Linked DNA regions of Desulfofalx alkaliphila DSM 12257. The main gene of each other region encodes a partner of the protein of the gene in region 2 in a complex. Links are inferred from orthologs where the notes say so. Each region holds a gene or a part of one and is shown on either strand. Other genes may lie near its edges.

Evidence for each region.
Region 1: the proteins of secY (region 2) and secA are in contact, whole or in part, in a crystal structure (PDB 3DIN), measured with the Thermotoga maritima proteins. The link is inferred for Desulfofalx alkaliphila DSM 12257 from one-to-one orthologs. Residues at the interface, in WP_004081795.1 of Thermotoga maritima: Glu108, Gly109, Glu110, Glu111, Ala236, Glu237, Arg238, Arg239, Ile240, Thr241, Ile242, Gln243, Tyr244, Ala245, Arg246, Arg247, Val248, Thr249, Gly250, Arg251, Arg252, Val253, Tyr254, Gly256, Ala257, Ser258, Thr259, Tyr260, Leu261, Pro262; in WP_004082002.1 of Thermotoga maritima: Glu261, Ala262, Arg263, Lys300, Ala301, Arg302, Thr303, Ile304, Ile305, Leu323, Tyr324, Asp325, Pro326, Val329, Ser330, Tyr333, Ile336, Lys340, Phe345, Val349, Glu363, Phe364, Tyr374, Ser375, Gly376, Gly377, Glu393, Ile395, Thr482, Ser483.

The regions. Positions count from the first base shown.
Region 1 is NZ_JONT01000003.1:15,696-21,478, forward strand. The notes cover bases 2,545-5,783. They hold secA (preprotein translocase subunit SecA), read right to left. Parts: upstream 5,403-5,783; coding sequence 2,745-5,402; downstream 2,545-2,744. Other genes in these bases: hpf (ribosome hibernation-promoting factor, HPF/YfiA family), read right to left, coding at 5,510-5,783. Outside these bases: BR02_RS0102960 (transketolase), read right to left, coding at 1-588; BR02_RS0102965 (YitT family protein), read right to left, coding at 612-1,457. UniProt on the Escherichia coli protein: Required for protein export, interacts with the SecYEG preprotein conducting channel.
Region 2 is NZ_JONT01000027.1:11,924-14,935, reverse strand. Bases 1-2,850 are described here. They hold secY (preprotein translocase subunit SecY), read left to right. Parts: upstream 1-720; coding sequence 721-1,980; downstream 1,981-2,850. Other genes in these bases: BR02_RS0111340 (KOW domain-containing RNA-binding protein), read left to right, coding at 2,779-2,850; map (type I methionyl aminopeptidase), read left to right, coding at 1,991-2,737; rplO (50S ribosomal protein L15), read left to right, coding at 279-719; rpmD (50S ribosomal protein L30), read left to right, coding at 86-265; rpsE (30S ribosomal protein S5), read left to right, coding at 1-75. Also shown: more of BR02_RS0111340, read left to right, coding at 2,851-3,012. UniProt on the Escherichia coli protein: The central subunit of the protein translocation channel SecYEG. Consists of two halves formed by TMs 1-5 and 6-10.

The DNA of each region.
Region 1 (5,783 bases), on a different replicon or contig from region 2:
CGGCTCCGGAGACATTACTTCTTCAATGTTGCCGTCAATTTGCATTTTATTGTGATCCAAAAAGGCGGTAAGGTTGTCCAACTTATAGTGGGCCGCGGCCATGGCCGCCTCCCAAATTTGGCCTTCCTGTATTTCGCCGTCACCCAGTAACACATAGACCCGAAAATCCTTTTTATCCAATTTGCCGGCCAGGGCCATTCCGTTGGCCACAGACAGGCCTTGGCCCAATGAGCCGGTGGACATATCCACACCGGGCACCTTCCTCATATCCGGGTGGCCCTGCAGCTTGCTGCCCAGCTTGCGCAGCGTCTTTAGGTCTTCCACAGGAAAAAAACCCCGCTCTGCCAGGGCGGCATAAAGCACCGGAGCCCCGTGCCCCTTACTTAACACAAATCTGTCCCGGTCGGGGTTTTGCGGATCTTCCGGGTCCACCCTCATCACCTTAAAGTACAACGCAGCAACAAGGTCCGCTGCCGAGAGCGACCCCCCGGGGTGGCCCGAACCGGCTTCTCCCAGCATGGTAACAATATGCCGGCGTATTGCCTTTGCCTTATCCTCTAACTGCACCGTCATTTTTTTAACCTCCATCTACCTTTAGTATTTGGCAAATATTATTTTACCGTCATTTTACTAAATCCTTCACCGATTACTTCATGCACATCCGCTAATATCATAAAGGCCCGGTGATCGGCCCGATGAACAATTTCTTTAAATTTAGAAACCTCACTGCGGTGTACCACCGACAAGAGCACCTGGCGGTTACTGCCCATGAACATTCCCCTGGCCGGCCAGGCGGTGGCACCCCGGCCCATTTCTTTTAAAATGGTATCGGCCATGGCCTGCGGTTGATTGGTGATAATTATAAATGCTTTGGCATAAGAAAAACCCTCTTGCACCAGGTCTATCACCCGGGCCACAATAAAAAGCGTGATCAGGGCGTACAAGGGCAGCTCCCAAGATCGGAATGCAAGGCCGGCACTGAGCACCACCAGGGCATCCAACATAAAAACCAGCTGGCCAATATTACGGCCGGTATAGGAGCGCAAAATTGCCGCCGCCAAATCGGTGCCCCCGGTGGTGCCTTTATTGCGAAACACCAGACCTATTCCCAATCCCACCAGGAGGCCGCCATAAATGCTGGCCAAGAGCAAATTTTCAGTGGGCACCGGTAAAAAGGGGGCCGATGCGTCAACCAGCACTGCCAGCGCCACCGTTCCAAACAAGGTGCGATAACCGGTGTGCCTGCCCAGCCGAATGACACCAAAAATGAATAAGGGCAGGTTCATTGCCAGCATGGCTACACCAACCGGCGCCTTCACTAAATGATGCAGTATAATGGCAATGCCGCTTACGCCGCCCGATGCAATTTTATTGGGTACCAGAAATAAATTTAAGCCCAGCGTTAATATTATTACCCCGGTCAACACTCCTATGTAACCACTGATAGCCCTAAGCATTAGCCTTCACCTCGTACAGCTGCACTTAAGGCTATATATTTCCCAGATTCTGCCCACAAATTGCAAAATCCTTCTAAGTTAAAACAAAATTCGACTTAATCCAGTGCAAAGAAAAAAAGGCGGGCCCGCCGGCCCGCCACTGCTACTTTTCCTGGGCCCCTTTGGCCCTTTCCTTTAAAAAGGCGGTGATAAAAGGATCAATATAACCGTTCATCACCTGCTCCACATTGCCCGTTTCCACATTGGTACGGTGATCCTTTACCAGGCTGTAGGGGTGAAATACATAAGAACGGATTTGGCTGCCCCAGGCTATTTCCTGGTGGTCGTTTCTCATTTCAGCCAGCTGCTGTTCCCGCCTTTGCATTTCCAAATCCAGCAGCTTCGCCCTTAGCATTTTCATGGCCGCATTGCGGTTGGTCAGCTGTGAGCGCTCATTCTGACAACTAACCACAATGCCGGTGGGCAGGTGGGTGATGCGCACCGCAGAATCGGTCTTATTGACGTGCTGTCCGCCGGCACCCCCGGCACGGAAGGTGTCTATTTTTATTTCATCGTCTTTAATTTCAATATCCACATCATCATCGGCCTGGGGCATCACATCCACCGAGGCAAAGGAGGTGTGTCTCCGTCCGCCGGTATCAAAGGGGGAAATGCGCACCAAACGGTGCACACCCTTTTCCGAGCGCAAATAGCCAAAGGCATTGGGGCCGCTGATTTCCACCGTGGCGCTTTTCACCCCGGCCTCGTCTCCGGGCAGCAGGTCTAAAACGGTCACCCGGTAGTTGTGATTTTCCGCCCAGCGGGTATACATGCGCAGCAGCATTTCAACCCAGTCTTGGGCTTCGGTGCCCCCGGCCCCGGCGTGCAGGGCAATAATGGCATCACCCCGGTCGTAATCGCCGGACAGCAGCACCTCCAGCTCGGTCTTTTCCACCTCTTTTAACAGCCGGCTGTATTCCCGCCGGGCTTCCTTTACCACCTCGGCGTCGTCCTCTTCCTCACCCAGTTCCAGCAGCACAATTAAGTCATCGGCCTGCTGCTGCAAGTGCTTAAAGGAAGATAATTGGTCCTTTAAGTGGGACAGCTTTTGGCTTACCTTTTGGGCCTTGTCCTGGTCGTCCCAAAAACCGGGGGCCATCATTTGCTGCTCCAGTTTTTCTACTTGGGCAGCCTTGCCATCGATGTCAAAGGGAAACCCTCAAATCCGCAATGCGATTTTGTAAGGAATTAATATCACGTTTAAGTTCAGGGTACATTCATTTGATCCTCCAAATAATTCAAAGTAAATTAATCCTTGTTGGCACAGCACTTCTTATATTTCTTACCGCTGCCGCAGGGACAGGGTTCGTTTCTGCCCACCTTGGGCTCACGGCGCACCGGTCGGGCGGGGGCTTCTTCCTGGTACTTGTTTTCTACCGTTTTGCGCTGCTGCTGTTCCGGCTCCGGCCTTTTAACCACATCCACCCTAAAGATATAGCGCACCACGCCCTCTTGGATGCTGTCAACCATGTTTTGGAACATTTCATAGCCTTCAAACTTATACTCGGTGACGGGGTCACGCTGGCCGTAGCCCCTTAGGCCAATGCCCTCCCGCAGTTGATCCATGGCATCCAGGTGATCCATCCACTTTTCGTCCACCATGCGCAGCAATACCATCCGCTCAATTTCCCGCAGTGTTTCGGCACCCAGTTCCTCTTCCCGCTTTTCATAGGCTTCCAAGCTCTTTTGGGTCAACATATCCACCAGCTGCCGGCGCTCTATTTCCATGTCATCTATATCGCTTAACTTAATGTCATGGTTAGGCAGGTATAACTGGTCGGCGTGATTCAGCAGTCCTTCCCTATCCCACTCTTCGGGGTAAACCCCCTCGGGGCAGAAGGTATCCACCGAATTTTGTACCGTGCGGGCAATCATTTCTTTCACGTTTTCCTTCATGTTTTCCCCGGTGAGTACCCGGCGCCGCTGATCATACATTATCTCCCGCTGCTGGTTCATCACGTCGTCAAACTGAAGCACGTGTTTACGGATGCTAAAGTTACGGCTTTCCACCCGCTTTTGGGCAGTTTCTATGGACCTGCTCACCATATTGTGTTCAATGGGGGTGTCTTCCTCTAGGCCTAACTTCTCCATTAAACCGGCAATGTTGTCAGAGCCGAACAGTCTTAGCAGGTCATCTTCCAGGGATACATAAAACTGACTGGTGCCGGGGTCCCCTTGGCGTCCGGCACGGCCGCGCAGCTGGTTGTCAATGCGGCGGCTGTCGTGGCGCTCGGTGCCAATGACATATAGGCCGCCCAATTCAACAACCTTTTGATGTTCCTTGTCGGTTTGTTCCTTATATTTCTTAATGAGCTGCCGATACATTTCCCGGTGCTCCGGCTCCACCGTTAAATCTCCCGACTCAATATCTATACCATTTTTACGCATTTCTGCCTGGGCCAGAAACTCCGGGTTACCGCCTAAAATAATGTCGGTACCGCGGCCGGCCATGTTGGTGGCAATGGTCACCGCACCCAATCGGCCTGCCTGGGCCACAATTTCCGCTTCCTGGTCATGGTGTTTAGCATTTAGCACCTGGTGCTTAATGCCCCGTTTTTTCAGCATTTGCGACAGCAGCTCAGATACTTCAATGGATATGGTGCCCACCAGCACCGGCTGCCCGGTTTGGTGCCGCTCCGCTATTTTCTCAACCACCGCCCGGTACTTGGACTCTTGGCTTTTATACACCACATCGGGCAGGTCTTTTCTAATCATCGGCTTGTTAGTGGGGATAACCACCACATCCAGGCCGTAAATTTTGCGAAATTCCTCTTCCTCCGTTAACGCCGTACCGGTCATGCCGGCAATCTTCTTGTACATTCTAAAATAGTTTTGGAAGGTGATGGTGGCCAGGGTTTGGGATTCACGCTCAATTTTCACACCTTCCTTGGCCTCAATGGCCTGGTGTAAACCGTCGCTGTAGCGGCGGCCAAACATCAAACGGCCGGTGAACTCATCCACTATCACCACTTGGCCGTCCCTTATCACATAATCCCGGTCCCTCTTCATTAAGGCGTGGGCCTTTAGAGCCTGGTTCAAATGGTGGTTTAACTCCATATGCACATCATCATACAGGTTTTCCAGGCCCAGCATTTTTTCCACCTTGGTCACACCCTCTTCGGTGAGGACGACGGAATTGGCCTTTTCATCCACGCTGAAATCTGCATCCCTTTTCAGCTTGGGCACCAACTGGGCCATCCGATAGTAGAGGTCGGTGGGCTTGTCAGACTGGCCGGAAATAATTAAGGGTGTTCTGGCCTCGTCAATTAAAATACTGTCCACCTCGTCCACAATGGCATAATTTAGTTCCCGCTGCACCAATTGCTTGGGATGCAGCGCCATGTTATCCCTTAAATAATCAAAGCCAAACTCGTTGTTGGTGCCGTAAGTTATATCACAAAGGTAAGAGTTGCGCCGGGTATCCCAGTCCAAGCCGTGTACCACCAGGCCCACAGACAAGCCTAAGAAACGGTATATCTGCCCCATCCACTCACTGTCCCGGCGGGCCAGGTAATCGTTTACCGTCACCACATGCACACCCTTACCGCTAAGGGCGTTCAAGTAGACCGGCAGGGTTGCCACCAGCGTTTTACCTTCCCCGGTCTTCATCTCGGCAATGCGCCCCTGGTGCAACACCACACCGCCCATAATTTGCACATCGTAATGGCGCATGCCCAGCACCCGTTTCGATGCCTCCCGCACCACCGCAAAGGCCTCGGGCAAAATATCATCCAGGGTTTCCCCTGAGGCCAAGCGGTTTTTAAACTCCGCAGTTTTGGCCTGTAATTCAGGGTCAGATAATTTTTCTATCTTGGGCTCAAAGCTGTTTACATCCTCAACCACCCGGTCTAATTTTTTTACCTCCCGGGCGTTGTCGTCAAACAGCGATTTCAAAAATTTTAGCATTTTAAAGAAGTACACCTCGCATAAAAGAGGAACCTATGATAGGTTCCTCTTCCAGAATATCAAAAACTATTTTACCATTAACAGTAAATAACTGCAAGCTGCAGCTTTTATTTGAATTCCGGCTCTATTAAGCCGTAGTTGCCATCCTTACGCAGGTAGACCACATTTACCTGCTCGGTTTCTGCGTTAGAAAAAACAAAGAAGCTGTGGCCCAAAAGGTTCATCTGCATAATAGCTTCATCAACGGGCATAGGCTTGATGGCAAAGCGCTTGGTCTTAACCACCTTGGGGCCGTCCTCTGCGGGTTCACCGGCCGGCGCTTTTACCACCTTGTCGCCGCCATTGCGCCCCCGTTTTCCTAACTTGCCCTTGTACTTTTCA
Region 2 (3,012 bases):
GCACTGTCAAGACTGAAAACACCTGAAGAGGTGGCACGCCTAAGAGGAAAAACGGTTGAAGAACTGTTAGGTTAGGAGGGCGATTATGGCCAAGTTAAAAATCACTCTGGTGAGAAGCCCAATCGGCCAGAACGAAAAACAACGTATCACTGTAAAAACACTGGGTTTAAGAAAATTAAACAGCTCAGTGATTCATGAAGACACCCCTCAGATTAGAGGAATGGTGAATAAGGTATTACACTTAGTTAAAGTAGAAAATGCGTAAAGGAGGTGCGCCGGTGAAACTGCACGAATTAAAACCTGCTCCTGGGGCAAGGAAAAAAGCAATCCGTAAGGGTAGAGGCATTGCCACAGGGAAGGGAAAGACTGCCGGGCGTGGGCATAAAGGTCAAAAGGCTCGTTCCGGAGGTGGAGTAAGGCCAGGTTTTGAAGGTGGTCAAATGCCTTTGCAGCGCCGCTTACCCAAACGCGGATTTACAAATATTTTTAGAAAAGAAATTATTGCCATTAACGTAGACCAACTAAACAAATTTGACAATGGAACAGTGGTAACACCAGAACTGCTTAAAGAAACCGGTGTGATTAAAAAAGTAGCAGACGGAGTGAAAATATTAGGTGACGGTAATTTAGAGAAAAACCTTACAGTTCGGGCAAATGCCTTTAGCAAGTCGGCAGCCGAAAAAATTGCCGCCGCCGGCGGAACTGCAGAGGTGATCTAGCTTGCTGGATAGCTTAAGAAACGCTTTTAAGGTTTCGGAACTGAAAAACAAGTTGCTGTTTACATTGGCGATGCTGTTAGTGTTCAGGGTGGCAGCACATATACCGGTGCCCGGGGTAGACCCCAGCCTATTTAAGGAACTGGCTCAAAGCAACATGCTGTTCGGTTTTTTTGATGTTATATCCGGAGGCGCCTTTGCAAATATTTCAGTGGTTGCCATGGGGATATTCCCCTATATTAACGCATCAATTATCATGCAACTGTTAACTGTTGTTATACCAAGGTTAGAGCAACTGGCCAAAGAAGGCGAAGAAGGACGTAAGAAAATAACCCAGTACACCAGGTACTTTACTGCGGTGCTTGCCTTTATTCAGGCCATTGGTCTGTCCATTTACCTAAAAGCAGCCTTGGCCAATCCGGGTCCCTTTGCCTACATTGCAGTGGCCATTACGCTAACTGCCGGTACCGTCTTCTTAATGTGGCTCGGTGAGCAAATTACTGAAAAGGGTATTGGCAACGGTATATCTTTGATAATATTTGCCGGTATTGTTTCAGGCATTCCCGGTGCAGTTATGTATCTAAGTGAGGCGCTGGTTGTGGGTACCATTAGTATTCTGAGTGTACTGGCGCTAATCGTAATAGGTTTGCTGGTAATAGCCGGAATAGTGGTTGTTCATCAAGGTCAGCGGAGAATACCGGTGCAATATGCGAAAAGGGTAGTTGGTCGTCGGGTTTACGGCGGGCAAACAACTCACCTGCCCTTGAGGGTTAACCAGGCCGGTGTAATTCCTGTGATTTTTGCGTCGTCACTGCTGATGTTCCCTGAGCAACTTGCCCAGTGGTTTGGTGGCGCTAAATTTGGGCAGTGGTATACTACCTACCTTGGTTTTGGTACCATTCCCAACACCGTAGTTTATGCCCTGCTGATTATGGGATTCACTTACTTCTATACCGCCATTATTATGAACCCCGTTGATATGGCAGATAACATTAAAAGGCATGGTGGATTTATTCCGGGCATGAGACCCGGACGCCCCACTGCAGAATACATTTCCAAAGTAATGAGCAGAATTACCTTGGCAGGGGCGGTATTCCTGGCCTTGATTGCCATAATGCCAAACTTTGTAATGGCGGCAACTAAGATACCGGGCATATGGTTTGGCGGTACCTCACTGTTAATTGTGGTAGGGGTTGCCCTTGATACCATGAAACAAATTGAATCACAACTATTAATGCGCAGTTATCAAGGATTCATTAAGTAGGATGATATAAATGATTACCTGCAAATCTGAAAAAGAACTAGGCTACATGCGTGATGCCGGTAAACTTGTGGCCCTAACCTTTAAAGAGCTGGAAAAGGCTGTGAAACCCGGGGTTACCACAAAAGACCTTGACACCATAGCGGAAGACTTTATTGTCAAAAACGGTGCAAACCCGGCTTTTAAGGGCTTATACGGGTTTCCGGCCACCATATGTGCTTCAGTAAACGAAGAAGTTGTTCATGGTATCCCTGGTTTAAGAAAATTGGATAGTGGAGATATTATTAGTATTGACCTTGGAGCAGAAATAAATGGCTATTTTGGAGACAGTGCCCGTACACTGCCGGTGGGTGATGTAAGTGATGAAGCACTGGAACTGATGCGGGTGACAGAGCAAGCACTGTATATAGGAATTGACTATGCTGTGGACGGGAATCGCCTATCGGACATATCCCATGCCATACAAAGCTATGCGGAAGGCCATGGATATTCAGTGGTTCGAGACTATGTGGGCCATGGAATAGGCAGTAAACTGCACGAAGAGCCTCAGGTACCTAACTACGGACGTCCCGGGCGTGGGCCTCGGCTTAAAGAAGGTATGACATTGGCCATAGAACCAATGGTTAATGTAGGCACATTTGAAGTGCAAACCCTTCCCAACAACTGGACAGTGGTCACCAAAGACAACAAATTGTCGGCCCACTTTGAGCACACTATTGCCATTACAGATGATGTACCTGAGATTTTAACCAGGCTGTAAAAACAGCGGGCCACGGACCGAAAGTTTGTGGGGGTGCGAGGTTGAAAGAAGAAGCGTTTGAAATGGGTCAATTAGTTTGCTCAACCGCAGGGCGGGATAAAGACACACTTTATTTAATCCTTAAGGTGGGAGACAATAATTGTTTATGGGTTGCTGACGGCACAAACCGGAGAGTTGAAAACCCTAAAAAGAAAAACATCAAACATTTAAAAATATTGCCCCATGTATCTGGACTGGTCAATGAAAAGATTAACGCAGGTGAACGGGTAAATAAC